Regions from separate parts of the Streptomyces sp. NPDC001781 genome, predicted to be linked through region 1. Evidence: riboswitches for the same ligand, from Rfam matches in the RefSeq annotation. Region 1 holds a riboswitch; the other holds the start of a gene.

Region 1 (18,132 bases):
GGGCCCCGGACGCCGAGCGGACCACAGACCCGGACGAGGCTGCGGTGGCCGCGGCCGTGCTCACGGTGGCCGGGGTGGCCCGGCTGACGGCGGCATTCGGCGATCGCGGGCACGCCATCCGGGTGCAGCGGCGCGAGTCGGACGCGGCCCTCCCGCACCGGCACGTGTCAGTGGAGGTCGCCACGGACTCCGCGCACCGGGCCACCGAGGTGGCCCAGCGGGTGCGCGCCGCGGTGCGGGACACACTGGAGGACCGCCCGACGGTGGCGGTCCTGGTGACCGGCGTGGAGTGAGAACGCTCGCGCGAGGGGCGGTGCGCTCAGTCGCCGATGCCGGCGAGGTCGCGCAGGCGACGGGCCTGGGCGGCGCGCTCGGCGACGACCTGCTCGTCGAAGGAACGGCCGACGGCACCGCGCAGCAGCGCCTTGGTCTCCACCACGGCGTCGCGCGGCGCGGCCAGCACGGCGGAGGCCAGATCGATGGCGGCGCCGTCGAGTTCGGCTGCGGGCACCGCGACGCTGGCCAGGCCGGAGACGACCGCCTCCTCGGCGTGGACGAAGCGGCCGGTCACGCAGATCTCCAGCGCGCGGGCGTAGCCGACGAGGCCCACCAGTGGATGGGTGCCGGTGAGGTCGGGGACCAGGCCGAGGCTGGTCTCGCGCATGGCGAACTGGACGTCGTCGGCGACGACGCGCAGGTCACAGGCGAGGGCCAGCTGGAAACCGGCACCGATGGCGTGTCCCTGCACAGCGGCGATGGACACGATGTCGTTGCGCCGCCACCAGGTGAACGCCTCCTGGAACGCGGCGATGGCGGAGTCGACCCCGGCGTCGTCACGGCGCGCGAGATCGATGAAGGTCGGCTCGCCCTCGATCCCCTCCGGGGTGAACATCTGACGGTCCAGCCCGGCGGAGAAGGACTTGCCCTCGCCGCGCAGCACGACGACCCGGACGGAGCCCGGCAGCGCCCGGCCCGCTTCGGCCAGCGCCCGCCACAGAGCCGGACTCTGCGCGTTGCGTTTGGCCGGGTTGGTCAGGGTCACCGTGGCGAGCGCGTCGTCGACGGTGAGCCGTACGCCGTCCTTGTCGAGTACAGGAGCGAGGTCCTGGTCGGGCGAAGCCATGGGGCGCCTCCGGTGGGTGCGGTCATCGCGCGGAGCCGTACGGCACCGCGAAGTGACTGCACAGTAACCACCCGGACGATCAGGAGACCGACCGGGTGGCCACCATCGAAGCCGATGGGCCGCCCGGAGTCAGGACGACGCGGCCTTCTTGCCCCGCGTCGCACCGCCACGCCCACGGAGCGTGACGCCCGACTCGCTGAGCATCCGGTGCACGAAGCCATACGAGCGACCGGTCTCCTCGGCCAGCGCCCGGATGCTCGCACCGGAGTCGTACTTTTTCTTCAGGTCTGCCGCGAGCTTGTCACGCGCGGCGCCGGTAACCCGGCTGCCCTTCTTCAGAGTCTCGGCCACCCGTGCCTCCTCGTGGGAAGTGCGCTCTGGTCTTCTCATGATCACCCCTTCTCGCCGGGTTGGCCACCCATTCGGCAAGGTCCGTGAGACGAGGTCGTGACGACAGGAGCGGGTCCGCACATACGGAACCAGGGATTCCGAAGCTTCGCACGCGTACCGCCGAACGGGTGGAACCAGGAAGTCGCAGGTCAGAGACGCGAGACGGCCGATCCCCCGGTACCGCTCGGGTACCGGGGGACCGGCCGGAAAATCCGTGTAGGACACACCTCGGTATGAGGAGATCTCACTCAGATGGTGGATCACCACTGGGCCGAATGATCGGTCCGAGTGATCCGTCGAAGGTCAGGCGAGGGCGACCAGGTCGGCGTAACCGGAGCCCCACAGGTCCTCCACGCCGTCCGGGAGCAGGATGATCCGCTCCGGCTGGAGCGCCTCGACGGCGCCCTCGTCGTGGGTGACCAGGACGACGGCGCCCTTGTAGGTGCGCAGCGCGCCGAGGATCTCCTCGCGGCTGGCGGGGTCGAGGTTGTTGGTGGGCTCGTCCAGCAGCAGCACGTTGGCCGAGGAGACGACCAGGGTGGCGAGGGCGAGGCGGGTCTTCTCACCGCCGGAGAGGACCCCGGCCGGCTTGTCGACGTCGTCGCCGGAGAAGAGGAAAGAGCCGAGCGTCTTGCGGACCTCGACCAGGTCCAGGTCCGGTGCGGCCGAGCGCATGTTCTCCAGGACCGTGCGCTCGGGGTCCAGAGTCTCGTGCTCCTGGGCGTAGTAGCCGAGCTTGAGGCCGTGGCCGGGGACGACCGAGCCGGTGTCGGGCTGCTCCGCGCCGCCGAGGAGGCGCAGCAGGGTGGTCTTGCCGGCGCCGTTGAGGCCGAGGATGACGACGCGGGAGCCCTTGTCGATGGCCAGGTCGACGTCGGTGAAGATCTCCAGCGAGCCGTACGACTTCGACAGGCCCTCCGCCATCAGCGGGGTCTTGCCGCAGGGCGCGGGCTCGGGGAAGCGGAGCTTGGCGACCTTGTCGGACTGGCGGACGGCCTCCAGGCCGGAGAGCAGCTTGTCGGCACGCTTGGCCATGTTCTGCGCGGCGACCGTCTTGGTGGCCTTGGCGCGCATCTTGTCGGCCTGCGAGTGCAGGGCGGCGGCCTTCTTCTCGGCGTTCTGCCGCTCGCGCTTGCGGCGCTTCTCGTCGGCCTCGCGCTGCTGCTGGTAGAGCTTCCAGCCCATGTTGTAGACGTCGATCTGGGAGCGGTTGGCGTCCAGGTAGAACACCTTGTTGACCACCGTCTCGACCAGCTCGACGTCGTGGGAGATCACGATGAAGCCGCCGCGGTAGGTCTTGAGGTAGTCCCGCAGCCAGACGATCGAGTCGGCGTCGAGGTGGTTGGTCGGCTCGTCGAGCAGCAGGGTGTCGGCGTCCGAGAAGAGGATGCGGGCCAGCTCGATACGGCGGCGCTGACCGCCGGAGAGGGTGTGCAGCGGCTGGCCGAGCGCGCGGTCGGGCAGGTTGAGCGCGGCGGCGATGGTCGCGGCCTCGGCCTCGGCGGAGTAGCCGCCCTTGGTGAGGAACTCGGTCTCCTGGCGCTCGTACTGGCGCAGGGCCTTCTCGCGGGTGGCGCCGGAGCCGTTGGCGATGCGCTGCTCGTTCTCGCGCATCTTGCGGATCAGCACGTCGAGGCCGCGGGCGGAGAGGATGCGGTCGCGGCCGAGGACGTCGAGGTCGCCGGTGCGGGGGTCCTGCGGGAGGTAGCCGACCTCTCCGGAGCGGGTGATGGTGCCGGCGGCCGGGATGCCGTCACCGGCGAGGCACTTGGTGAGGGTGGTCTTGCCCGCGCCGTTGCGGCCGACGAGGCCGATGCGGTCACCCTTGGCGACACGGAAGGTGGCGTTCTCGATGAGGACGCGCGCGCCGGCGCGCAGCTCGATACCGGAGGCGGAGATCACGGACATACTCCTGGGCGTACGTGGTTGACGGATGGGCGGCTGTCGAGGGCGTTCCCGCCGTCTAATGCGCGAGGAGAATGGCCATGAGGCCAGTCTAACGGGGGCGGGCAAGCCCTTTTCCTGCGCCGGGAGGCAGGGTGCGGGGGCTCTCGGGGTACACATGCCGCGTGAGCTGCGGACGACGGGTGTGACGGGTCGGCCGGAAGCACGCGGAAGCCGATGGACGCTGACAGAAGGTGACGGGCTGTGCAGTTCGACGACGACGCGAATCTGGACACCTCCGAGGTGCGGGACGTGCGCGGGAGCCGGGTGCCGGGCGGCCGGGCGACGATCGGCGGGGGTGTCGTCGGGCTGGTCGGGCTGCTGCTGGCGCTGTTCCTGGGCGTCGGACCGGACCAGCTCGGGCTCTCCTCGGGCGGTGACCAGACCTCCTCCCAGCCCTCCTCGGTGAGCGAGGTCCAGCAGTCCTGCCGTACCGGCCGGGACGCGAACACCCGTGAGGACTGCCGGGCGGTCGCGGTGGTCAACAGCGTGCAGGACTACTGGTCGGGCGAGTTCCGGCAGCGCGGGAAGCGGTACACCCCGGCGCAGACGTACTTCTTCACCGGGCAGATCCGTACCGCCTGCGGGGCGGCGACGGCGGCCGTGGGGCCGTTCTACTGCCCCGGCGACCAGCGGGTCTACCTGGACCTGGGCTTCTTCGACGAGCTGCGCACCAAGTTCGGGGCGAGCGGGGGCCCGTTCGCCCAGGCGTACGTGATCGCGCACGAGTACGGCCACCATGTGCAGGACCTCATGGGCACGCTGGGCCGTACCCAGGACGGGACGACCGGCGAGAACAGCAGCTCGGTCCGGGTGGAGCTGCAGGCGGACTGCTACGCCGGGGTGTGGGCGCACCACGCGACGACGACGCCGGACGAGTCGACGGGCAGGCCGTTGATCACCGAGCTGACCCCCGCCGACATCAAGGACGGACTGAACGCGGCGGCGGCCGTGGGCGACGACCGCATCCAGCAGGAGTTCCAGGGGAAGGTGACCCCGGAGACCTGGACCCACGGGTCCTCGCTGCAGCGGCAGCAGTGGTTCGACCAGGGGTACCGGACGGGTGATCCGGACCGGTGCGACACGTTCGGCTGAGGCGTTGATGCTCCTATTCCTGTCAGTGCCCGCTGCCAGACTGGGGGGACGAAGCGGGACGGAACCGTTCACGAGGGAGTGATCGGCATGGCGGACACCAGGCGGCGCCCGAGCGTGTACCCCACGCTGCTGTACGCGGACGCCCGGGCGGCGATCGCACAGCTCACCCAGGCGCTGGGCTTCACCGGGCTGGTGGTGCACGAGGCGGAGGACGGCACGGTCCTGCACGCCGAGCTGACCCAGGGGAACGGCGCCGTGATGCTGGGGTCCAGGGGGCGCGGCGGCGTCTTCGCCGAGGCGATGGGCGGCGGCGGGCCGACGGGCGTGTACGTGGTGGTGGAGGACGTCGACGCCCATCACCGGCGCGCGGTGGAGCACGGCGTGGAGATCCTGATGCCCCCGACGGACCAGGACTACGGCTCGCGGGACTACACGGCACGGGACGCCGAGGGCAACGTCTGGAGCTTCGGGACGTACGCCCCCGCGCTGTCCACCTGAGCGGCGGGGGCATCGGCGGGCCCGGCTCAGCCCCCGGTGTGCACCTGGAAGGCGGCCCGGCGCACGGCCTTGGCCAGGGCCGGGTCGGGGTGGGCGGCGGCCAGCGCGACCAGGACCTGCACGGTGCGGGGGTGGCCCACGGACCGGACCTCCTCCAGCAGGGCGGGCACGGTGGGCTGCACCGCCGCCTCCAGGTGCCGGACCAGCATGTCGGCCTCGCCGTGGTCGGCGACGGCCGCGGCGGTGTCGACCCACAGCCAGGTGGCTTCCTCGCGGGTGAGGACCTCGTGGGCGTCCTCGGGGTCGACGCCGTCGTACTCGGCGAGCCACAGCAGGGCGTAGGGCCGCAGCACGGGCTCCGCGACGACGGCGCGGACCTCGTGCTCGGCGGGCGCGCCGACCACGCGGAGCGCCTCGAAGGCGAGGCCGCGCAGCAGGGCGTCGTCGCCCCGGGCGGCGTCGAGCAGCTGACCGACGGCTCCGCCGACGGTGCGGGCGGCGAGCCAGGCGCGGTATTCGGCGCGGGCGGCGTTGGGGCGCAGCTGGGCGCAGCCGCGCAGCATGTCCTCTGCGGACTGCTCGATGTTCCCGGCGGGGCTCTGCGCGGCGACGCAGATCTGCTCCAGCTTGACCCACACCGCCCAGCTTCCGAGCGGGGTGAGGGTGGCGTGGCCGTCGCCGTGGGTGAGCGCGCCGACGGCGGCCAGCGCGGCCACGGCCCAGTCCAGCAGGGGGGCGAGGGGGACGTCCGGGCCGGGGACGGTGACGACGGGGGCCTCGACGTCGCCGGGGTAGGTGACCTCGCAGCGCTCGGTGCGCAGTTCGGTCACCCGCTGCTGGAGCAGGTCGAGCAACTGCTCCGTCGGGACGGGTCCGGCGGAGAGCTGGAGGAAGGAGAGGACCTGGGGCATCGCCGAGACGACCTCGGCGACCGAGGCCGGCTCCTGGCCGCGCGGTTCGGGGCAGGCCAGCGACCAGGCGTCGAAGAGGGCGACCCAGCCGCGCAGTACGGCGCTGTCGTCCCGGTCCCAGGCGCGCAGGCGCCAGCCGGGGCGGGCGCTGTCGCCGTGCACCTCGACCAGGCCGGAGAGGCGGGCGGTGTCCCAGTCGGCGCGGATCTGCGCGGGGGTGAGGCCGAGGTCGGCGGCGGCGCGCTCGGCGGTCGCGTCGGAGAGGGTGGCCTTGCCGTCGTCGGTGCCGGCGTCGCTGCCGGGTCCCAGGGCGAGGTCGGCCCACCGGGCCACCCGGACCGCCCCGGCGAGGACGGTCCGGGCGAGTCTCGCCAGTTCGGCGGGGGCCGGTGTCCCCTCGGGCGGCCGGGGTGCGGTGCGGCGCGTGCGCCGCTGGTTCACAGCTCTGGGGGCGGCGGCCAGGGGTCGCGGTCGGACGAGTCGAAGCCTGGAGTCGCGCGGGATACGGGACGTCACGGGTGCAGTCTTCCGGTTGACGGTCCGAAAACCCAAACGGGACGTCACACGCGGCGACGGAGAGGGCCAGAACCGGGCCTCCGGCCGGGTCGGGGTGCTCCGGCCCCGGCCGCGCGACCTGCGGCGAGCCGGGCGCCGGGGGGCCGGGGGCCGGGCTTCTGGCCGAGTCGCTACAGCAGGGGGGTCAGGAAGCGGCGGAGGAGGTCCTCGTACGCGGTGGGGTCCGTGTTCCACATGGCGGCGTGGGGGGCCTGGGGGACGGTGTGCAGGGATATGAGGTCCGGCTGGCGGGCGGCGAGGCGGCGGGAGTCGGCCCAGGGGGCGACCTGGTCGTCGGGGCCGTGGATGATCAGGGTGGGGACCGCGACGGGTCCGACACCCTCGGCATGGCGGGCGGTGCGTATGCCGGCCCGCCCCTGGGCGGCGCGTACCGCGAGGGGCAGGAGGGGGCCGGGGACGTGGCGGGCGTGGGCCAGGGCGCGCAGGGTGGTCTCCCAGCCGAGGACGGGCGAGTCGAGGATCAGGCCGGCGATCCGGTCCTTGACGGAGGAGCGTTCGGCGGCGCGCAGCGCCATGGTGGCGCCGGTGGACCAGCCGAGGAGGACGACCCGGCGGGCGCCGTAGCGGACCGCGTACCGGATCGCCGCGTCAACGTCCCGCCACTCGCTCTCGCCGAGGTGGCTCAGGCCGTCCGGAGGGCGCGGGGCGCCGATGTCGCCCCGGTAGGCGAGGGCCAGTACGGGCAGGCCGAGTGAGTGCAGCATCCCCATGACGTTGAGGGTCTGCTCGCGGGTGGTGCCGAGGCCGTGCACGGCGATGACCCAGGTGTCCCTGGGGCCGGGCACGAACCAGGCGGGGAGCGGGCCGAGTTCGCCGGGGATGTCGATGTCGGCGTACTCCTGGCCGAGGGCGGAGCCGGGATCGCCCACGTACGCGTTGGGTGTGAGCCAGGCCGGGTCGCCCGGGGCGAACGCGCCGTGGGTGAGGCGTTCGAGCCGGCGCACCACGGTGTCCGGGCGCTGCTCGGCTCCCTCCAGCACCCCTGCGACGACGGCGTGCGAGCCGTTGCCCGCGAGGCCGTAGACGCCGGGGCGCAGGGAGGCGAGGTCACGGGTGAGGGCGATCCGGCCGTCCTCCACACCGTGCACGGTGAGCCGGGGTTCGGTGGGCAGCGGGCGGCCGGGCGGCAGCTTCAGCGCGGCTCCGCTGGCCAGCCTCCCGACGGCCACGGACGCGGCGCCCGCGGCCAGCACGGCACCGATGGCGGCGGCGACTACCTGGACTCTTCGCACGGATCCAGTGTCACGGGCGGGACGGTTCCCGGCCAGTGGAGCGGCGGCGCTCAGCGCTGCCCGTACCCGCGCAGCCGCTCCCCAGCCTCCGCCAGCTCCGCCCCGGTGAGCAGGGACGGGCTCAGGCCCGGTACCGAGGACGCCGTGAGCCAGACGCGGCACATCCACTCCAGTTGGGCGGTGCGGTCGTAGGCGCGCTCCAGGGTGTCCCCGTAGGTGAGCGTGCCGTGGTTGCGGAGGAGGCAGCCGGAGCGGCCCTCGAGGGCCCGGAGCACGTGCGCGGCGAGTTCGGGGGTTCCGTAGGGGGCGTAGGGGGCGACCCGTACGGGACCGCCGAGGGCGCCGGTCATGTAGTGGACGGCGGGCAGCTCGGTGACGAGGGTGGAGACGGCGGTGGCGTGCACGGCGTGGGTGTGGACGATCGCGCGGGCGTCGGTGGTGCGGTGGACCGCCAGGTGCATGGGGAGTTCGCTGGTCGGCACCAGCGACCCGAGCACCTGGCGGCCCAGGAGATCGACGCCGGTGACGTCGGCCGGGGTGAGCCGGTCGTAGGGCACGCCCGAGGGGGTGACCAGCACGGTGTCGCCCACCCGTACGGAGACGTTGCCGGAGGTGCCGACGACCAGCCCATCGGTCACGGTCCGCCGGGCCGCGGCCACCAGTTCCTCCCAGGCCCGCGCCTCGTCGCCGTCCGCTTCCCGCCGCTGTTCCGCCATGCCGTGATCCTGCCAGGAGCCGGCCGGGCGTGTGCCCGCTTCGGCCCCCTCCACGCGCCGCCGAACGAGCTAAACCGACCAGAAACACCAGAAATAGTCACACTTCTGACGTGCGTGCGGCTTTCACTGATCCCTCTTGCCGCTGGACCACGTCTCGCCGGGGGACCGCATGGCCCGTGACCGTTCATCATTCCGCCGCCCTGCGGGTGTCCTCGCGGCGGCCCTCTCGGGCCTCACCCTGACCGGGGCCCTCACCGCCGCCCACGCCCCGCCGGCCGCGAAGCCGGAGCCGCGCCGGACCCAGCCCGAGGGTCACGACGTCTCCTCGCACCAGAGGCGCGTCGACTGGTACGCGGCCCGCGCCAGGGGCGCCCGGTTCGCGTACGTCAAGGCGACCGAGTCCACGACCTACCGCAACCCCTATTTCACCGGCCAGTACAACGGCGCCCGCCGGGCCGGCCTGGTCCGGGGCGCGTACCACTTCGCCCTGCCGAACCGTTCCTCCGGCGCCGCGCAGGCCGCGTACTTCGTCCGGCACGGCGGCGGCTGGCGGGCGGACGGGGTGACGCTGCCTCCCGCACTGGACATCGAGTACAACCCGTACGGCAGGCACCACAAGTGCTACGGGCTGAGCCGGACGCGGATGGTGCGCTGGATCAGGTCCTTCAGCGACGAGGTGCGCCGGGAGACCGGCCGCCGTCCGGTCATCTACACCACCGCCAACTGGTGGGCCGCCTGCACCGGAGACAGCCGCGCCTTCTCCGCCGACCACCCGCTGTGGATCGCGGGCCACGGCTCCTCGGGCCCGGGCAGGCTGCCGGGCGGCTGGCGCTACTGGACGTTCTGGCAGCACGGCACCAAGGGCAGGCTGCCGGGTGACCAGGATCTCTTCGGCGGCTCCCCGACCCGGCTGCGGGCCTTCGCGCGCGGGCGCTGACCGGCCCCCACGAGGCCGCCGGCAGCACCCGGAACCCGGGGCGCCGCTTCCGGCACCAAGGCGCCCGTCCCAGTTCACCTTCCGTTCACCCAGGTTCCCTACGTTCATCCAGCCAACGACTTCGAACGATTGCCTGGGTAAATGGAAAGCTTCTCGCTGATCCTCGCGATAGTGGTGATAACCGCACTCGCGTTCGATTTCACGAACGGTTTCCACGACACCGCCAACGCGATGGCCACCACCATCTCGACCGGTGCTCTCAAGCCCAAGGTCGCGGTGGCCATGTCCGCCGTGCTCAACCTGGTGGGCGCTTTCCTCTCGGTGGAGGTCGCCAACACGATCTCCAAGGGGCTCGTCGACGAGACCGGCATCCGCCCCGAGGTCATCTTCGCGGCCCTGACCGGCGCGATCCTCTGGAACCTGCTGACCTGGCTGGTGGGCCTGCCCTCCAGCTCCTCGCACGCCCTGATGGGCGGCCTCGTCGGTGCCACCGTCGCCTCGGCCGGCTTCGGCGCCGTCCACGGCGACGTGCTGGTCACCAAGGTGCTGCTCCCGGCGGTGGCGGCGCCGATCGTGGCGGGCCTCGCCACGATGGCCGCCACCCGCCTCTCCTACGGCATCGGCCGGGACGGCGACAGTGCCGCCGCGACCCGCAAGGGCTACCGCGCCGGCCAGATCGCCTCGGCCGGCCTGGTCTCCCTGGCGCACGGCACCAACGACGCGCAGAAGACCATGGGCATCATCACGCTCGCGCTCATCGCTGGCGGCGCCCTCTCCCCCGGTTCCAACCCTCCCACCTGGGTGATCCTCTCCGCCGGTCTGGCCATCGCGCTCGGCACCTACATCGGCGGCTGGCGCATCATCCGCACCATGGGCAAGGGCCTGACCGACCTGGAGCCCCGTCAGGGCTTCGCCGCGCAGACCAGCGCCGCGACCGCGATCCTGGCCTCCTCCCACCTCGGCTTCTCCCTCTCCACCACCCATGTCGTCTCCGGCTCGGTGATGGGCGCGGGCCTGGGCCGCAAGGGCGGGGTGGTCCGCTGGTCCACCGCGAGCCGGATGTTCGTCGCCTGGGCGCTGACCCTGCCGGCCGCCGCGCTGGTCGGCGCGGGCGCCGAGGCCGTGACCGGCCTGGGCGACTGGGGCACCGGGCTCGTCGCGGTCTTCCTGATCGGCTCCAGCTTCGCCATCTGGAAGATCTCCCGCCGCGAGGTCATCGACCACACGCACGTCGCCGAGGAGTACACCGAGCCGGCCGGCGTGGTGACCACCGCGATGGCCATGGTCACCCCGCCCCCCGTGGGCATCGTCGCGGACGACCCGGCGGCCGGCATCCCGGCCGCCGGCGCCGAGTCCGCGCCCACTCCCGCCACCACCGCGCCGTCGGCCCGGGTCTGACCACCCGGCAACTGGAGGAACATCCCCATGAAGATCGACTGGGCGGCCCTCGGCTCCGTCTTCGGCGTCAGCCTCGTGGTCACGGTGGCCCTGGTGGGCCTGTTCACCCTGGGCATCAGCGGGCTGGCCCGCCGCGAGCGCGCGGTGGCGGCCGGCGGCTCCGCCCCGCTCGCGGTGACCGGCGCCTACGCCTGCTTCGCCGCCTGCGCGGCGGCGGTGGCCTACGGCTTCTACCTGATCGTCGCCTAGGGCCTCTGGTTCGGATCACGCCGGGCTCACGGGGTCCGCTCCCTCACCCGGCCTGATCCGGAGGAGAGACGCCACAGCACCCGTTTCCGGAGGGGCCCCCGCACGGCATCTGCCGCGCGGGGGCCCCTGTGCTGTTCCCATCGGTGCCCGTGTGGGGCTCCACACACTCTTCTCCCGCAGGTCACAGGCAGGTTGACGGCCCTTCCGGGCACGTGGTGGACTTCGCGGGCCATGTACGGCGACAGCAGAGGAAGCCGGTGTGAATCCGGCGCGGTCCCGCCACTGTCACCGGGGAGAAGTCCCCGGGAGCCAGGAACTCTCGTCGCCGGTCTCGTCGAACCAGGGCGTGGACACCCTGAGTGAGGACTACCGTGATGCCCGGCCGCCGCCCGAGAACCCGCTCAAGGAACACCGGCAAGCCCACGGCGAGTTAGCCGATGGGCGCCGATCGCTCGTACGCGTACGGTGCCGCCGCAGGCCTCCTCGGTGATCTCCTCCTGGGCGATCCCCCGCACATGCACCCCGTCGCCGCCTTCGGGCGGGCCGCCGGGCGGCTGGAGCGCGCGCTGTGGCACGACCACCGCGGCTGGGGCGCGCTGCACACCCTGGTGTGCGCGGGAGGCGCCACCGCGCTCGGCGTGGTGGCGGCACACGCCGTACGCTCCTCCTTCACCGCGTCCGCCGCGCTGACGGCCACCGCCACCTGGGCCGTCGTCGGCGGCACTTCGCTCGCCCGTGAGGCGGGCGCCGTCGGCAGCGCCCTGGAGCGCGGCGACCTGGCGGCCGCGCGTGCCCGGCTGCCGCACCTGTGCGGCCGGGACCCCCAGGCGCTGGACGCCGACGCGGTCGCGCGCGCCGTGGTGGAGTCCGTCGCGGAGAACACCTCCGACGCGGTGGTGGGCGCCCTGGTGTGGGGTGCGGTGGCCGGGGTGCCGGGTCTGCTGGGCTTCCGGGCCGTGAACACGCTGGACGCGATGGTCGGGCACAAGTCGCCCCGGCTGCGCCGCTTCGGCTGGGCCTCCGCCCGGCTGGACGACGTGGCCGGCTGGCCCGGCGCCCGGCTCACCGCCGTACTCGCCGTGCTCGCCGGGGACGACCCGCGCGGGGCGGTACGGGCCTGGCGCTCGGACGCGCACCGGCATCCGAGCCCCAACGCGGGCCCGGTGGAGGCCTCGTTCGCGGGCGCGCTCGGCGTCCGGCTGGGCGGCACCCTCTCCTACGGCGGCCGGACCGAGCACCGGCCCGTGCTCAACGGCACCGGGCGGCCGGTCGGGGTCGCCGACATCGGGCGGGCCGTACGGCTCTCCCGCCGGGTCGGTCTGCTCGCGCTCGGCGTCACCGTCGCCGGGCGCCTCATCGGAAGGGGGCGGGGCAGGTGAGCGGTGGTCTGCTGGTGGCGGGGACGACGTCCGACGCGGGAAAGAGCGTCGTGACGGCCGGGATCTGCCGGTGGCTGGTCCGGCAGGGCGTCAAGGTGGCGCCGTTCAAGGGGCAGAACATGTCCCTCAACTCGTTCGTTACCCGTGAGGGCGCGGAGATCGGGCGGGCGCAGGCCATGCAGGCACAGGCGTGCCGCGTGGAGCCGACCGCGCTGATGAACCCGGTGCTGCTCAAGCCCGGCGGCGAGCGCAGCAGCCAGGTGGTGCTGCTGGGCAGGCCGGTGGGCGAGCTGAGCGCGCGCGGCTACCACGGCGGGCGTCAGCAGGCCCTGCTGGGCACGGTGCTGGAGTGCCTCGAGGAGCTGCGGGGCACGTACGACGCGGTGATCTGTGAGGGCGCGGGTTCGCCCGCCGAGATCAACCTGCGGCGCACCGACATCGTCAACATGGGCGTCGCGCGGGGCGCCGGGCTGCCCGTCCTCGTGGTCGGCGACATCGACCGGGGCGGCGTCTTCGCCTCCTTCTTCGGCACCGTGGCCCTGCTCTCCCCCGAGGACCAGGCACTGGTGGCCGGGTTCCTGGTGAACAAGTTCCGGGGCGACGTGACGCTGCTGGAGCCGGGCCTGGGCATGCTGCGCGACCTCACCGGACGGCACACCTACGGGGTGCTGCCGTTCCGGCACGGGCTCGGCATCGACGAGGAGGACGGGCTCAGGGTGTCCCTGCGCGGGACCGTACGGGAGTCGGCCCTCGCTCCCCCGCACGGGGAGGACGTGCTGCGGGTCGCCGTGTGCGCCGTCCCGCTGATGTCCAACTTCACCGACGTGGACGCCCTCGCCGCCGAACCCGGCGTGGTGGTCCGCTTCGTGGACCGGCCGGAGGAACTGGCCGACGCCGACCTCGTGGTGGTGCCGGGAACGCGCGGGACCGTACGGGCGCTTCAGTGGCTGCGCGAGCGGGGTCTCGCGGACGCGCTCGCGCGCCGGGCCGCCGAGGGGCGTCCGGTACTCGGGATCTGCGGCGGCTTCCAGGTGCTCGGCGAGCACATCGAGGACGACGTCGAGTCGCGCGCCGGAAGCGTGCCGGGGCTCGGCCTGCTCCCCGCGCGGGTGCGCTTCCACCCGGAGAAGACCCTCGCCCGGCCCGTCGGGGAGGCCCTCGGGGAGCCCGTCGAGGGGTACGAGATCCATCACGGGGTCGCCGAGGTGCTGGGCGGGACACCCTTCCTGGACGGCTGCCGCACCGGTCAGGTCTGGGGCACCCACTGGCACGGCTCGCTGGAGTCGGACGGCTTCCGGCGCGCCTTCCTGCGCGAGGTCGCGGCCGCCGCCGGGCGCCGCTTCGTCCCGGCTCCCGACACGTCCTTCGCCGCGCTGCGCGAGGAGCAGCTCGACCTGCTCGGCGACCTGATCGAACACCACGCGGACACGGACGCGCTCTGGCGGCTCATCGAGTCGGGCGCGCCCGCAGGACTGCCCTTCATTCCACCGGGAGCGCCCGCATGAGCACAGTGTTGCTGCTGTCCACCGCCGACACGGACCTGCTGGCCGCCCGCGCCAGCGGCGCCGACTACCGCATCGGCAATCCGTCCCGCGTCGACGCGGGAGCCGACCTGCCCGCCCTGCTCGACGGCGCGGACCTCGCGGTCGTCCGCCTGCTGGGCGGCAAGCGGGCCTGGGAGGACGGGCTCGCCGCGCTGAAGGCGTCCGGGGTGCCGACGGTGCTGCTGGGCGGCGAGAGCGTGCCGGACGCCGAGCTGATGGCCGAGTCCACCGTCCCGGCCGGGGTCGTCGCGGAGGCGCTGCGCTATCTGGTCGAGGGCGGTCCGGCGAATCTGCTGGAGCTGTCCCGGTTCCTCTCCGACACCGTCCTGCTGACCGGCGAGGGCTTCGAAGAGCCGCACCGCATGCCGGATTTCGGACTGCACGGCGCCTACGAGCAGCGATCCGGCCGGCCCACCGTGGGCGTGCTCTTCTACCGGGCCCACGAACTCAGCGGCAACACCGCCTTCGTGGACACCCTCTGCGCGGCCGTCGAGGAGCGCGGCGCCAACGCCCTGCCCGTGTACTGCGGTTCGCTGCGGGACGCGGACGCCGGTCTGTACGAGCTGCTGGGCCGGGCCGACGCCCTGGTCGCCACCGTGCTCGCGGCCGGCGGGGCGCACGCCTCGGCCGCCTCGGCGGGCGGGGACGAGGAGGCCTGGGACGTCGGTGCCCTCGCGGACCTGAACGTGCCGGTGCTGCAGGGGCTCTGCCTCACCTCCACGCGGGCCGCCTGGGACGCCTCGGACGCGGCCCTGTCCCCCATGGACGCCGCGATGCAGGTCGCCATCCCGGAGTTCGACGGCCGCCTGATCACCGTGCCCTTCTCCTTCAAGGAGCCCGGCCCCGACGAGGTCCCGGTCTACGTGGCCGACCCCGAGCGCGCGGCACGGGTCGCCGGAATCGCCGTAAGGCACGCGGCACTTCGGCACAAGCCGAACGAGCGGAAGCGGATCGCGCTGGTCTTCACCGCCTACCCGACCAAGCACTCCCGCGTCGGCAACGCCGTCGGCCTGGACACCCCCGCCTCCGCGGTCCGGGTCCTGGACGCGCTGCGCGACGCCGGCTACGGGGTGGGCGAACACCCCGCCGAGGGCGACGAGTTGATTCACCGGCTGATCGCGGCCGGTGGCCACGACGTGGAGTGGCTGACCGAGGAGCAGCTCGCCGCCGCGCCCGCCCGGGTGCCGCTCGCGGACTACCGTGCCTGGTTCGGCACCCTCGATCCGGGGCTGCGCGACGCCATGCTGGAGGCGTGGGGCGAGCCGCCGGGCAGCCTGTACGTGGACGGCGACGACATCGTGCTCGCCTCCCTGCGGTTCGGGAACGTCGTCGTGATGATCCAGCCGCCGCGCGGCTTCGGCGAGAACCCCATCGCCATCTACCACGACCCCGACATGCCTCCCTCGCACCACTATCTGGCCGCCTACCGCTGGCTGGAGAACAGTTTCGGCGCGGACGCGGTCGTGCACATGGGCAAGCACGGCACCATGGAGTGGCTGCCGGGCAAGGGCCTGGGCCTCTCGCGCGGCTGCGCCCCGGACGCCGTCCTCGGGGAGCTCCCGCTGGTCTACCCGTTCATCGTCAACGACCCCGGTGAGGGCACCCAGGCCAAGCGGCGCGGGCACGCCACGGTGGTCGACCACCTGGTGCCGCCGATGGCCCGCGCGGACACCTACGGCGACCTCGCCAAGCTGGAACAGCTGCTGGACGAGTACGCGCTCGTCTCCGACCTCGACCCGGCCAAGGCGCCGGCCGTGCGGGCCCAGATCTGGACGCTGGTCAAGGCCGCCGAGCTGCACCACGACCTGCATGTGGACGAGCAGCCGGAGGACGACGACTTCGACTCGTTCGTCATGCACATCGACGGCTACCTCTGCGAGATCAAGGACGTGCAGATCCGCGACGGACTGCACGTCCTGGGCGCCGGCCCCGAGGGCGAGCCCCGCGTCAACCTCGTCCTCGCCGTGCTGCGCGCCTCGCAGGTGTGGGGCGGCCGGGCGAACGCCCTGCCCGGCTTGCGGGCCGCGCTCGCGGAGCACTTCGGGCTGGTGGAGAAGGAGCTGCTGGCCGAGCCGGGCGCGCCGGTGAAGGTGCCGGTGGAGCTGACCGACCTGGCCGGGGGCCCGGCGCGCACCGGCGCCGACGCGGTCGACCTGCTGGAGCAGCTGTGCCGCGGCATCGCCGAGGGCATGGAGGCGCGGGGCTGGGACCGGACCGCCGTACCGGCGGTGCTGGAGGAGGTGCTCGGCTTCGGAACGGCGGACGCCACGGCCGTGCTGGAGTTCGCCTGCACGGAGGTCGTGCCCCGGCTCGCCCGGACCACCGACGAGATCGGGCACATCCTGCGCGCGCTGGAGGGCGGTTACGTCCCGGCGGGGCCCTCCGGGTCGCCCACCCGGGGCCTGGTCAACGTGCTGCCGACCGGCCGCAACTTCTACTCCGTCGACCCCAAGGCGATTCCGTCCCGGCTCAGCTGGGAGGTCGGGCAGTCGCTCGCGGACTCGCTGGTGCAGCGGTACCTCGCCGACACCGGGGAGTACCCCGAGTCGGTGGGCCTCACCGTGTGGGGCACCTCCGCCATGCGCACCCAGGGCGACGACATCGCGGAGATCCTCGCGCTGCTGGGCTGCCGCCCGGTGTGGGACGACGCCTCGCGCCGGGTCACCGGCTTCGAGATCGTGCCGCTCACCGAGCTGGGGCGCCCGCGCATCGACGTCACCGTCCGCATCTCCGGCTTCTTCCGGGACGCGTTCCCGCACGTGGTGGGCCTGATCGACGACGCGGTGCGCGCGGTGGCCGAGCTTGAGGAGCCCGCCGAGTCCAACTACGTCCGCGCCCACGTCGAGGAGGACACCGCCGGGCACGGTGACCGCCGCCGCGCCACGGCCCGCGTCTTCGGCTCCAAGCCGGGCGCGTACGGCGCGGGCCTGCTCCCCCTGATCGACGCCCGCAACTGGCGCTCCGACGCGGACCTCGCCGAGGTGTACGCCGTGTGGGGCGGCTACGCCTACGGGCGCGGACTGGACGGGCGTGCGGCGCGGGGCGACATGGAGGCGGCGTTCAAGCGGATCGCGGTGGCGGCGAAGAACGTCGACACCAGGGAGCATGACATCGCGGACGCCGACGACTACTTCCAGTACCACGGAGGCATGGTGGCGATGGTCCGCCACCTGACCGGCGCCAACCCTGAGGCGTACGTGGGCGACTCGGCCGTGCCCGACCAGGTGCGGACACGGACACTGGGCGAAGAGACCCACCGGGTGTTCCGGGCGAGGGTGGTCAATCCCCGCTGGATGAGCGCGATGAGAAGGCACGGCTACAAGGGCGCCTTCGAGATGGCGGCGACCGTGGACTACCTCTTCGGCTACGACGCGACGGCCGGCGTGGTGGACGACTGGATGTACGAGAAGCTCGCCGGCGAGTACGTCTTCGAGCCGGAGAACCGGGAGTTCATGAAGCGCTCGAATCCCTGGGCCTTGCGGGGCGTGACGGAGCGCCTGCTGGAAGCGGCGGATCGAGGGCTGTGGGCCGAGCCGGACCAGGAGACCCTGGACCGGCTCCGCGCGACCTATCTCGAACTCGAGGGAGATCTGGAGGGAGACGCGTGATCCCCCGGGAAACCCCCGCAGCTGCGGGGACCGGTCGACCAGCTCGTGTTCTCGCGTGTCCACGTCCGGACCACCCCCGCGTCTGCGGGGAGCGCAGCAGCGGACTCGCAGCCGCGACGGCGCACGGCGCCCCATCAGCACATCAGTCCCTAGAAGGAGTGATCGCAGCGTGACCACCCCGTTTCCGTTCACCGCTGTCGTCGGCCAGGACGACCTGCGGCTCGCGCTGCTGCTGAACGCGGTCTCGCCGGCTGTCGGCGGCGTCCTCGTGCGCGGCGAGAAGGGCACCGCCAAGAGCACCGCCGTCCGCGCGCTGGCGGCGCTGCTGCCCGAGGTCGAGGTGGTCGCCGGATGCCGGTTCTCCTGTGACCCCGCCTCCCCGGACCCGACCTGCCCGGACGGGCCGCACACGGCGGAGGCGGCCGAGGCGCGGGACGCGCGGATGGTCGAGCTGCCGGTCGGCGCCTCCGAGGACCGGCTCGTCGGCGCGCTCGACATCGAGCGGGCGCTCGCGGAGGGGGTCAAGGCGTTC
Region 2 (11,595 bases), on a different contig from region 1:
CACGGCCGGCCCGAGGAGTGGCGGCGGCTGCGGCAGCGTCTCCACGCGGCGCTGGACGCACCCGAGGACCACCTCAACCACCAGGACGCGCTGGTGGCCGCCTTCGCGGACAGTGTGCTGCGGCTCTACGCGTTCCTGCCGCCCACCTGGAACCAGCGGTTCGCCCGGCACTTCCACGAGGTGATCGAGGCCTACGACCGGGAGTTCGGCAACCGGGTCGCGGGCCGGGTGCCCGGCGTCGAGGAGTACCTCGCGCTCAGGCGGCTCACCTTCGCGCACTGGATATGGACCGACCTCCTGGAACCGAGCGTGGGATGCCAACTCCCGGACGCGGTAAGGAAGAACCCGGCCTTTCGGCGCGCGGCCCTGCTGAGCCAGGAATTCGCCGCCTGGTACAACGACCTCTGCTCGCTGCCGAAGGAGATAGCGGGCGACGAGGTGCACAACCTCGGAATAAGTCTCATCACGCATTCCGGGCTCACTCTGGAAGAAGCCGTCGAAGAACTCAGGCGGCGCATCGAGAAATGCATCGCCGAATTCATCGAGGCCGAGCGCGAGGCGCTGGAGTTCACTCGGAAACTCGACGACGGCACCGTGCGCGGAAAGAAACTGAGCGCCGCCGTACGCACCTGCGTCGGCAACATGCGGAACTGGTTCAGCACCGTCTACTGGTTCCACCACGAGTCCGGCCGCTACATGGTCGACACCTGGGAGGACCGGTCCACACCCCCGTACGTCAACAACGAAGCGGCAGGTGAGAAATGACCGTCGACGCCGTCAATCCCGAGACGCGGGAAGTGGCCGATCTGAAGGAGCCGCCCCTCGCCGGTGGCGCCGTCCCGGTGCTCGGGCACGGCCTGAAACTGGCCCGCGACCCGCTCGCGTTCATGTCCCAGCTGCGCGACCACGGTGAGGTGGTGCGTCTGAGGCTGGGCCCCAAGACGGTGTACGCCGTCACCGCGCCGGCGCTCACCGGCGCACTCGCGCTGAGCCCCGACTACAAGATCGACGGGCCGGTGTGGGAGTCGCTGGAGGGGCTCCTCGGCAAGCAGGGGGTGGCCACCGCCAACGGCCCGCTGCACCGGCGGCAGCGGCGCACCATCCAGCCCGCGTTCCGGCTCGCCGCGATCCCCGCCTACGGCCCGATCATGGAGGAGGAGGCGCACGCCCTCACCGAGCGCTGGCGGCCCGGCGTGCCCGTCGACGCCACCTCCGAGTCCTTCCGTGTCGCGGTGCGCATCGCGGCCCGCTGCCTGCTGCGCGGCCAGTACATGGACGAGCGCGCGGAGCGTCTGAGCACCGACCTCGCCACCGTCTTCCGGGGCATGTACCGGCGCATGGTGCTGCCGCTGGGTCCGCTGTACCGGCTGCCGTTCCCGTCCAACCGGGAATTCAACCGGGCACTGGCCGATCTGCATCTGCTGGTGGACGAGATCGTCACCGAGCGGAGAGCATCCGGTCAAAAGCCGGACGATTTGCTGACGGCTTTGCTGGAAGCGAAGGACGACAATGGCGATCCCATCAGCGAACAGGAGATCCATGACCAGGTCGTCGCCATACTCACCCCCGGAAGCGAGACAATCGCCTCCACGATCATGTGGCTCCTGCAGATCCTCGCGGACCATCCTGAGCACGCGGAGAAGGTGCGCGCGGAAGTTGAATCGGTAACCGGCGGCGCGCCGGTCGGATTCGAGCACGTTCGCAGACTGAGTCACACCAACAATGTCGTCGTCGAGGCTCTCCGACTCCGGCCCGCCGTATGGATACTGACGCGTCGCGCGCTCACCGACACGGCCCTCGGCGCCTATCGCATTCCGGCCGGGGCGGACATCATCTACAGCCCCTACGCGATTCAGCGCGACGCCCGCTCCTACGCCCGCCACCTCGACTTCGACCCCGACCGGTGGCTGCCGGAACGGGCCGAGGAGGTGCCGAAGTACGCCATGAGCCCCTTCAGCGTCGGCAACCGCAAGTGCCCCAGCGACCACTTCTCGATGGCCCAGCTGAGCCTGATCGTCGCGGCGATATCGGCGAAGTACCGGTTCCGCCAGGTCGAGGACTCGGACGCCACCACCCGCGTGGGCATCACGCTGCGTCCGCACCGGCTGCTGGTCGAGCCCGTGGAGTGGTGAGTCGTCGCACGCGTCCGTGCCGGCGTGCGTCTCAGGCGGCCCGCGGGCCCCGGAACGCACGCCGGTAGGCGTTGGGGGTGGTGCCGAGCGCGCGGACGAACTGGTGGCGCAGCGCGGCCGCGTTGCCGAACCCGGTCCGCCAGGCGATCGAGTCCACCGTCTCGTCCGTCCCCTCCAGCAACCGCTGGGCGAGCAGCACCCGTTGGCGCAGTATCCAGCGGTACGGAGTGGTGCCGGTCTCCTGCTGGAAACGGCGGGCGAAGGTACGTGGGGACATGTGGGCGCGCGGCGAGCTGCTCGACGGTGACCTCCTGGTCGAGGTGTTCCTCCATCCACACCAGCACCCCGCCCACGGTGTCGCAGGGCCCCTTGGGCAGGGGCCGCTCGATGTACTGGGCCTGCCCGCCGTCCCGGTGCGGGGGCACCACCATCCGGCGGGCGATCTTGTTGGCGACCTCGGGCCCCTGCTCCTTGCGGACCAGGTGGAGGCAGGCGTCTATACCGGCCGCCGTACCGGCGGAGGTGATCACCGGGTCCTCGTCGACATAGAGGACGTCCGGCTCGATCGTCACGCGCGGATGGCGCCGGCGCAGTTCCTCGGCGTTGTGCCAGTGCACCGCGCACCGGCGTCCGTCCAGCAGCCCGGCCTCGGCCAGCACGAACACCCCCGTGCACACGCTGAGCACCCGCGCGCCCCGGGCCACGGCCCGGCGCAGGGCGTCCAGGAGGGCCGGGGGATAGTCGCGCGAGGTGTAGGAGTCGCCGGCCGGGACGGCGATCAGATAGGCCTCCTCCAGCCGCTCCAGTCCGTGCGGGGTGGAGACGGTGAAGCCGCAGTGGGTGCGCAGGGTGGGGCCCTCCGCCGAGGCCACCGCGAAGTCGTACACCGGGAGTCCGTCGTCGCTGCGGTCGATGCCGAACACCTCGCAGACCACCCCCAGCTCGAAGGGGTGCACTCCGTCCAGCAGGACCGCGACCACGTTCCTCAGCATGCTGCCAGTGTGCCTCGACGGTGGCAGGAATTCGAGGTCCTGGGGCAGTCCTGCCAGTGTCGGACAGGAGCGTTCAGCGCGACGCTGATGACATGAACGGAAACCAGATCGAAGGTCTCATCTCCATGGCAGCCGCTCTCGGCATCCTGGTCCTCCTGGTCCTGCCCTCGGTGATCGGCATCGCACGCGACCGGCGCGTCGACCGACAGCTCGGGCAGGCCCGGAAAGACCGCGGAAGCGGGGCTCGGAAGGCTCAGAAGTCCTCGTCCAGGTCCACGGTGCCCTCCACCGCGACCTGGTACGCCGACGGACGGCGCTCGAAGAAGTTCGTCAGCTCCTGAACACCCTGCAGCTCCATGAAGGAGAAGGGGTTCTCCGAGCCGTACACCGGGGCGAAACCGAGGCGCGTGAGGCGCTGGTCGGCGACGCACTCCAGGTACTGCCGCATCGACTCGGTGTTCATGCCGGGCAGGCCGTCACCGCACAGGTCGCGCGCGAACTGCAGCTCGGCCTCGACGGCCTCCCGGAGCATGTCCTTCACCTGCTGCTCGAGCTGCTCGTCGAACAGCTCCGGCTCCTCCTTGCGCACGGTGTCGACCACGTCGAAGGCGAACGACATGTGCATCGTCTCGTCGCGGAACACCCAGTTGGTGCCGGTGGCGAGGCCGTGCAGCAGACCCCGGCTGCGGAACCAGTAGACGTACGCGAAGGCGCCGTAGAAGAACAGGCCCTCGATGCACGCGGCGAAGCAGATCAGGTTCAGCAGGAACTTGCGGCGGTCCGCCCTGGTCTCCAGCCGGTCCAGCTTGTCGACCGAGTCGATCCACTTGAAGCAGAACCCGGCCTTCTCGCGGATGGAGGGGATGTTCTCCACCGCCGCGAAGGCGGCCGCGCGGTCCTCCGGATCGGGCAGGTAGGTGTCGAGCAGCGTCAGGTAGAACTGGACGTGCACGGCCTCCTCGAAGAGCTGCCGGCTCAGGTAGAGCCGCGCCTCGGGCGAGTTGATGTGCTTGTACAGCGTCAGCACCAGGTTGTTCGCCACGATCGAGTCACCCGTGGCGAAGAACGCCACCAGGCGGCCGATCAGGTGCTGCTCCTCGGGGGAGAGCTTCGCGAGGTCGGCGACGTCCGAGTGGAGGTCGACCTCCTCGACGGTCCAGGTGTTCTTGATCGCGTCCCGGTAGCGCTCGTAGAAGTCCGGGTAGCGCATGGGGCGGAGAGTCAGCTCGAAGCCGGGGTCGAGCAGGTTCTTCTCGGTCATCACTGGCAGGCCTCGCAGGACTCGGGGTTTTCCAGGGAGCAGGCGACGGCGTCCGGATCGGCCGCCTGCTGGACGGGGATGGTCTTGGTCTCCTGGGCGCGGCCGGCCGCACGGGCGATCCGGGTCGCCGGGCGCGAACGCAGGTAGTACGTGGTCTTCAGACCCGACTTCCACGCGTAGGAGTACATCGAGGAGAGCTTGCCGATGGTCGGCGTCTCCAGGAACAGGTTCAGCGACTGCGCCTGGTCGAGGAACGGGGTGCGGGCGGCGGCCATGTCGATCAGACCGCGCTGCGGGATCTCCCACGCCGTGCGGTACAGCTTGCGCACGTCCTCGGGAATCCAGGCGAAGCCCTGCACCGAGCCGTTGGCCTCGCGCAGCTCCTCGCGGGTGCGGGCGTCCCACACGCCGAGGTTCTTCAGCTCCTGCACGAGGTACGCGTTGACCTGGAGGAACTCGCCCGACAGCGTCTCGCGCTTGAACAGGTTGGACACCTGCGGCTCGATGCACTCGTACACGCCCGCGATGGAGGCGATGGTGGCCGTCGGCGCGATCGCCAGCAGCAGCGAGTTGCGCATGCCGACCTCGGCGATCCGGGAGCGCAGCGCGGCCCAGCGCTCCGGCCAGGTCAGCTCGACACCGTAGTGGTCGGGGTGCAGCACGCCCCGCGCGGTACGGGTCTGCTCCCAGGCGGGGAGCGGGCCGTTGCGCTCGGCGAGGTCGGCGGACGCCTCGTAGGAGGCCAGCATGATGCGCTCGGCGATCCGCGTGGACAGCGCCTTCGCCTCGGGGGAGTCGAAGGGGATGCGCAGCTTGAAGAAGACGTCCTGGAGGCCCATCGCGCCGAGGCCCACCGGGCGCCACTTGGCGTTGGAGCGGCCCGCCTGCTCGGTCGGGTAGAAGTTGATGTCCACGACCCGGTCGAGGAAGGTCACGGCGGTGCGGACGGTCTCGTCCAGCCGCTCCCAGTCCAGGTCGCCGTCCGCCACGAAGGCGCCCAGGTTCACCGAGCCGAGGTTGCAGACCGCGGTCTCCCCGTCGTCGGTGACCTCCAGGATCTCCGTGCACAGGTTGGAGGAGTGGACCACGTTGCCCGGCAGCGCCGTCTGGTTGGCGGTGCGGTTGGCGGCGTCCTTGAAGGTCATCCACCCGTTGCCGGTCTGCGCGAGGGTGCGCATCATGCGGCCGTACAGCTCGCGGGCCGGCATGGACTTCTTCGCCAGGCCCGCCTCCTCGGCCTTGCGGTAGGCCGCGTCGAACTCCGGGCCCCACAGGTCGACCAGCCCGGGCACGTCCGCCGGGGAGAACAGCGACCAGGACTCGTCGGCGTTGACCCGGCGCATGAACTCGTCCGGGATCCAGTGCGCGAGGTTCAGGTTGTGCGTACGGCGCGCGTCCTCGCCGGTGTTGTCGCGCAGCTCCAGGAATTCCTCGATGTCGGAGTGCCAGGTCTCCAGGTACACCGCCGCCGCGCCCTTGCGCCGTCCGCCCTGGTTCACCGCGGCCACCGAGGCGTCCAGCGTCTTCAGGAACGGCACGATGCCGTTGGAGTGCCCGTTGGTGCCCCGGATCAGCGAACCCCGGCTGCGGATACGGGAGTAGGACAGGCCGATGCCGCCGGCGTGCTTGGAGAGGCGGGCGACCTGGTGGTAGCGGTCGTAGATCGAGTCCAGCTCGTCCAGCGGGGAGTCCAGCAGGTAGCAGGACGACATCTGGGGGTGCCGGGTACCGGAGTTGAACAGGGTGGGGGAGGAGGGCAGGTAGTCCAGGCGGCTCATCAGACCGTAGAGCGCGGCCACTTCGTCCACGGCGGGGGCGCCGTCGTTCTCGGCCAGGCCGCTCGCCACGCGCAGCATGAAGTGCTGGGGGGTCTCGATCACCCTGCGGGTGATGGGGTGGCGCAGCAGGTAGCGGCTGTACAGGGTGCGCAGGCCGAAGTAGCCGAAGCGGTCGTCGGCGCCGGTGTCGATGAGGGCGTCCAGCCGGGCGGCGTGCAGCGCCACGAAGCCGGCGGTGCGGTCGGCGACCAGGCCCTCGCGATGCCCCACGGTCACCGACTCGGTGAAGCACGTCACGCCCTGCGAGGCGGCCTCGGCGCGGATGGAGAGCGTGAGCAGCCGGGCGGCCAGCCGGGAGTACGCGGGGTCCTCCGAGATCAGACCGGCGGCGGCCTCGGTGGCCAGCTCGCGCAGCTCCGCCTCGTCGGCGCGTGCCGAGCGGCCGCGCAGCGCGGCGGCCGCGACCCGGCCGGGGTCCGCGTCGGGGAGGTCGGCGGTCAGCTCGGTCAGGGTCCGCAGCAGCGCGGCACCGGGACCGTCGTTCTCCACAGGGGCCTCGGTCGCCGGGGTGGCTGAAGCCGGATCGGCAGGCGCGATGGTCACGTGGGGCTCTCCCTCGCTGGGCACGGGGCCTGGCGGAGGGTAGGAGGGGGCCACGAGCGCACACGGCGTCGCGTCCACCGGCCCACTCCACGAGGCCCGGACGTCTTCGAGCACCCGGACCGGACGGCCGGGCGCCGCTGTCGGCAGGTCCTCGGACTGACGCTGGCATGCACGAAGCACGCGAGTACACCGTTGCGGGACAGTTCCGGATTCGCACCGGATTCCCCTGCGGCGACAGCGAGCATGAGCATACATCTAGTGCCGCCCTGTCACGTCACCCCCAGATGTTGTGTCTGTTGTGTGTCGCGGCGGCTTCAGAGGGTGTTCTCTTGAGGTGATCGCTTCCGGTTCGGAATATGGCCCTGCCGCCGGATTCATCGCCTGATCGAGCGGTCCGCTGCGAACGCGTGATCGTGTGCCGCGTCTGTGTCCACGATTGCCGATCGTGAAGCTCGTGACGTGGGTTCGACCTCTGCCGACGCCAGGGCGGGCGCGGGCACTCGAGCTGACCTCGCGCGCCTGCGACGAGGCTGCGACATGGTGCGGCCTCGAAGCGTTCGACAAGGGCGCGCAGCGCGGTCAGCGGCCCCGGTTCCACCCCCGGAAGCAGGACGCGAACGGCGGTGTCGCCGCCAGTGACACCCGTTGTGCAAACGCGCCGCCTCAGCGGCGCGTGGTCGACAGGGTCAACTCGTAGGTGAGCAGACCGAGGTCCAGGACGCCCGGCAGGGGATTCCAGTCGCGGTGCGGGGTGCGGTGGAAACCGAGGCGTTCGTAGACGCGGTGGGCGGCGTGCATCGAGGACTGGGTGGAGAGGACGAGGCCGTGACAGCCCGCCAGGGCCCGTGCCCGGTCCACGCAGGTCCGTACGAGGGCCTCCCCGGCTCCCTGGCCCCGGCCGGTCCGGGCGACCGCCAGCATCCGGATCTCGGCCTCGCCCGGGCCCGCGATGTCGGCCATGGGGCCGCCGGCCGGGACGAAGGTGACCCCGCCCAGCAGGACGCCGCCGCGCACGGCCACCAGGATCTCCGCGTGCGCCGCCCGCCGAGCCACGTCCCGCAGCTCGCCCAGATACGCGTCGTCCTCCCCGAAGTCCAGCAGTCCGTCCTGGAGGTACGCCTGCGCGGTGATCTCGCCCAGGGCGGTGTACTCGGCCGGAGCGGCGGGTCTGACGACGAGGTCCATGCCCGGCAGTATGCACGACTGAGGGCCGCCGCAGCTCTGGCATCACGGCGGCCCTTGGGGCGGTGACTTCTAGTGGCTGGTGCCCGCTGTCGCCGGGGGGAGTTCGACCTCCACGCCGGGGTCGCCGGCGTCGGCCGTGTAGTCGGCCGGGGTGGTCTCGTCGACGCCGTCGGGGGCCTTGAGGGCCTTGAGGACGAAGGTGAGGACCACGGTGACGACGACGTTCAGGACGAAGGCCGTCAGGCCGATGTAGCCGATCTCGCCGATGCCGGGGATCTCCTTGGCGGAGCCGCCGAAGTGCTTCTGGGTGGGGGAGGCGACGCCGTAGGCGGCGAAGGTGCCGTAGACCATGCCGACCGCCCAGCCGGCCAGCAGGGCCCAGCGGTGGAACCAGCGGGTGAACAGGCCGCCGACCAGGGCGGGGAAGGTCTGGAGGATCCAGATGCCGCCCAGGAGCTGGAAGTTGATGGCCACGGTCTTGTCCATGGTGAGGACGAAGACCAGCGCGCCCACCTTCACCAGCAGCGAGACCAGCTTGGAGACCCGGGTCTCCTGCTCGGGCGTCGCGTCCGGCTTGATGAAGTCCTTGTAGATGTTGCGGGTGAACAGGTTCGCGGCCGCGATCGACATGATCGCCGCCGGGACGAGGGCGCCGATGCCGATCGCCGCGAAGGCCACGCCCGCGAACCAGTCGGGGAACATGTCCTCGAACAACTGCGGGATGGCGAGCTGTCCGTTGGTCACCTTCACCCCGGCCGCGATCGCCATGAAGCCCAGCAGCGCCAGCAGACCCAGCATCAGGGAGTACAGGGGCAGGATCGTGGTGTTGCGCCGGATGACCTCGCGGCTCTTGGAGGACAGCGTCGCGGTGATCGAGTGCGGGTACATGAAGAGCGCGAGCGCCGATCCCAACGCGAGCGTGGCGTAGGTCCACTGGCCCGCCGGGGCCGGGACCAGTCCGCCCGCCCCGGCGGCGGTGTACTTCTCGCCCGCCTTGGCGAAGATCTCGTCGAACCCGCCCAGCTTGATCGGGATGTAGATGATCGCCACCGCGATGACGATGTAGATCAGCGTGTCCTTCACGAACGCGATCATCGCGGGCGCCCGCAGACCCGAGGAGTACGTGTAGGCCGCCAGCACACCGAACGCGATCAGCAGCGGCAGGTCCTTCACGAACCAGTTGGTGTCCTCACCGCCGCCCACCCCCATCACGTCCAGCACCGCCTGGATGCCGACCAGCTGGAGCGCGATGTACGGCATGGTCGCCAGGATGCCGGTGACCGCCACCGCCAGCGAGAGACCCTTGGAGCCGAACCTGCCGCGCACGAAGTCGGAGGTGGTGACGTACCCGTGCCGGTGCGAGACCGACCACAGCCGGGGCAGGAAGGTGAAGATCAGCGGGTACACCAGGATGGTGTACGGCACCGCGAAGAACCCGGAGGCGCCGGCCGCGTAGATCGCCGCCGGCACGGCGACGAAGGTGTACGCCGTGTACAGGTCGCCGCCCAGCAGGAACCAGGTGATCCAGGTACCGAAGGACCGTCCGCCCAGGCCCCATTCGTCCAGCGAGTGCTCGTTCTCCGCCTTGCGCCAGCGTGAGGCGAGGAAGCCCAGGACGGTCACCGCGAGGAAGAAGAAGACGAAGACGCCGAGCGCCACGCCGTTGACGCCGTCCTTCACTCGGAGACACCCCCGCCCCGGGCCTCGCGGGAGCGCTGGTCGCGCTGCCAGAGCTGGTACGCGGTCACGGTGAGCGAGGTGGAGACCAGCACCCACAGCATCTGGTACCAGTAGAAGAACGGGATGCCGATGAACGTCGGGTCCACCTTGGAGAACGAACCCACCCACAGCATCGCCACGAACGGCGCCACGAGACACAGCGCGATGACCACCCGGACCGGTGTCACCACCGGTCGCCTCACTCCAGGATCTTCGGGCATGCCGGACTCCGTCCCCTCGTTGATCACGCGTAACGCGCACGCAATCTAGGTGACCGCACGGCGGAGCGGAAGCCCTCGTCCGGGTATCGATACGGCGATGTGGGCTGGGGGGACCCGGGGCGGGGGCGGAGCCGGTCAGTCCTGCGGACGCCGAAGCCGCGCCACGAACTTGTACCGGTCTCCCCGGTACACCGAGCGCACCCACTCCACCGGGCGCCCCTCCCGGTCCACCGAGTGCCGGGACAGCAGCAGCATCGGCAGGCCCACGTCGGTGCCGAGCAGGCTCGCCTCGCGCGGGGTGGCCAGCGAGGTCTCGATGGTCTCCTCGGCCTCGGCCAGGTGGACGTCGTAGACCTCGGCGAGCGCGGTGTACAGCGAGGTGTACTTCACCAGCGAACGGCGCAGTGCGGGGAAGCGCTTGGCGGAGAGGTGGGTGGTCTCTATGGCCATCGGCTCGGCGTTGGCCATGCGCAGCCGCTCGATGCGCAGCACCCGGCCCCCCGCGCTTATGTCCAGCAGCCCGGCCAGCCGGTCGTCGGCCGTGATGTAGCCGATGTCCAGCAGCTGCGAGGTGGGTTCGAGACCCTGAGCCCTCATGTCCTCGGTGTAGGAGGTGAGTTGCAGCGCCTGGGCGACCTTGGGCTTGGCGACGAAGGTGCCCTTGCCCTGGATGCGCTCCAGCCGTCCCTCGACCACCAGCTCCTGGAGGGCCTGGCGGACGGTGGTGCGGGAGGTGTCGAACTCCGCGGCCAGTGTGCGCTCGGGCGGCACCGGCGTACCCGGCGGAAGCGTCTCCGTCATCTCCTGGAGGTGCTGCTTCAGGCGGTAGTACTTGGGCACGCGTGCGGTACGGACGGTCGCGCCGGCCTCGTTCTCCGCCCTGCTGACGTCGGTGCTCATGGCTGCCTTCCCGGCTCCGGATGCCGATGGCGACCGACATCCCCATCGGTCGCGCGGCTCACATCGTGGCACGGCCGCGCGCGGCCGGTTCACCCGCACGATCCGTGATCTCCCTGTATACCGCCGCACCCCCGGTTGGTCTAGTCCACGCGTGCGGTGCGGGTCGGTGGTCCAGCCGAACCGGGCCGTCCGATCTGTCGGTTGCGCAATGAAAGGTCCCTGCATATCTCGGTCGCGTCACGGAGGCCCGGACCCCACCTGAACACCCTTGACAGCCCTTTTGGTCTGGGCCAAGCTCCCGGTGCTGGTCTACACCATTGGTCCAGTCCCGGCTCCGAGGGCGGTACGACGCGCAAGTGTGACACCGCGGGGAGGCAGGGGGGTTGTGGGCATCCCTGAGGAGGATGGCGTGAAGCGCAGACTGACAGCCGCGATCGGCGTCGCGGGCATGATCGTCTCCATCGCCGCGTGCGGCAGCGACGACGGCAAGGGCAAGGGGGGCGACAGTGACGCGCTGACCGTCTGGCTCACCGTCGACGCGCAGAACAACTGGCCGAACCTGGTCAAGGCCGCCGACGCCGCCGTGGTGAAGAAGCACCCGGGTCTGAAGATCAAGCACGAGTACTACGGCTGGCCGGACAAGAACACCAAGCTGGACGCCGTCCTCGCCACCGACAAGGCCCCCGACGTGGTCGAGATGGGCAACACCGAGATGCTCGGCTACATGGTGAAGGGCGCCTTCGCCCCCCTGGAGCCCGGCAGGTTCGAGAACTCGGGCGCCTGGCTGGACGGCCTGAAGTCGTC

The links. Region 1 has a riboswitch for cobalamin ahead of ACWCV3_RS18935 (cobalamin biosynthesis protein). Riboswitches for the same ligand answer to the same signal wherever they lie in the genome.
Positions count from the first base shown of each region.
Region 2: it holds a riboswitch for cobalamin, as region 1 does, so the genes downstream of both, ACWCV3_RS28160 (ribonucleoside-diphosphate reductase subunit alpha) here and ACWCV3_RS18935 (cobalamin biosynthesis protein) in region 1, are expected to answer to the same signal.

Region 1 is NZ_JBSFFI010000019.1:61,994-80,125, reverse strand. Features, by position in the region: gene ACWCV3_RS18995 (nucleopolyhedrovirus P10 family protein) at 1-293, shown strand, start outside; gene ACWCV3_RS18990 (enoyl-CoA hydratase/isomerase family protein) at 320-1,123, opposite strand; gene ACWCV3_RS18985 (helix-turn-helix domain-containing protein) at 1,253-1,474, opposite strand; gene abc-f (ribosomal protection-like ABC-F family protein) at 1,817-3,415, opposite strand; gene ypfJ (KPN_02809 family neutral zinc metallopeptidase) at 3,662-4,552, shown strand; gene ACWCV3_RS18970 (VOC family protein) at 4,640-5,050, shown strand; gene ACWCV3_RS18965 (hypothetical protein) at 5,077-6,477, opposite strand; gene ACWCV3_RS18960 (alpha/beta hydrolase) at 6,648-7,769, opposite strand; gene ACWCV3_RS18955 (class II aldolase/adducin family protein) at 7,820-8,485, opposite strand; gene ACWCV3_RS18950 (GH25 family lysozyme) at 8,655-9,422, shown strand; gene ACWCV3_RS18945 (anion permease) at 9,564-10,820, shown strand; gene ACWCV3_RS18940 (hypothetical protein) at 10,848-11,069, shown strand; cobalamin riboswitch at 11,269-11,407, shown strand; gene ACWCV3_RS18935 (cobalamin biosynthesis protein) at 11,507-12,448, shown strand; gene ACWCV3_RS18930 (cobyric acid synthase) at 12,445-13,953, shown strand; gene cobN (cobaltochelatase subunit CobN) at 13,950-17,600, shown strand; gene ACWCV3_RS18920 (putative cobaltochelatase) at 17,770-18,132, shown strand, end outside.
Region 2 is NZ_JBSFFI010000055.1:992-12,586, reverse strand. Features, by position in the region: gene cyc1 (epi-isozizaene synthase) at 1-765, shown strand, start outside; gene ACWCV3_RS28175 (bifunctional albaflavenone monooxygenase/terpene synthase) at 762-2,132, shown strand; partial or broken gene ACWCV3_RS28170 (GlxA family transcriptional regulator) at 2,164-3,124, opposite strand; gene ACWCV3_RS28165 (ribonucleotide-diphosphate reductase subunit beta) at 3,378-4,385, opposite strand; gene ACWCV3_RS28160 (ribonucleoside-diphosphate reductase subunit alpha) at 4,385-6,766, opposite strand; cobalamin riboswitch at 6,892-7,017, opposite strand; gene ACWCV3_RS28155 (GNAT family N-acetyltransferase) at 7,430-7,951, opposite strand; gene mctP (monocarboxylate uptake permease MctP) at 8,021-9,631, opposite strand; gene ACWCV3_RS28145 (DUF3311 domain-containing protein) at 9,628-9,891, opposite strand; gene ACWCV3_RS28140 (GntR family transcriptional regulator) at 10,027-10,791, opposite strand; gene ACWCV3_RS28135 (extracellular solute-binding protein) at 11,201-11,595, shown strand, end outside.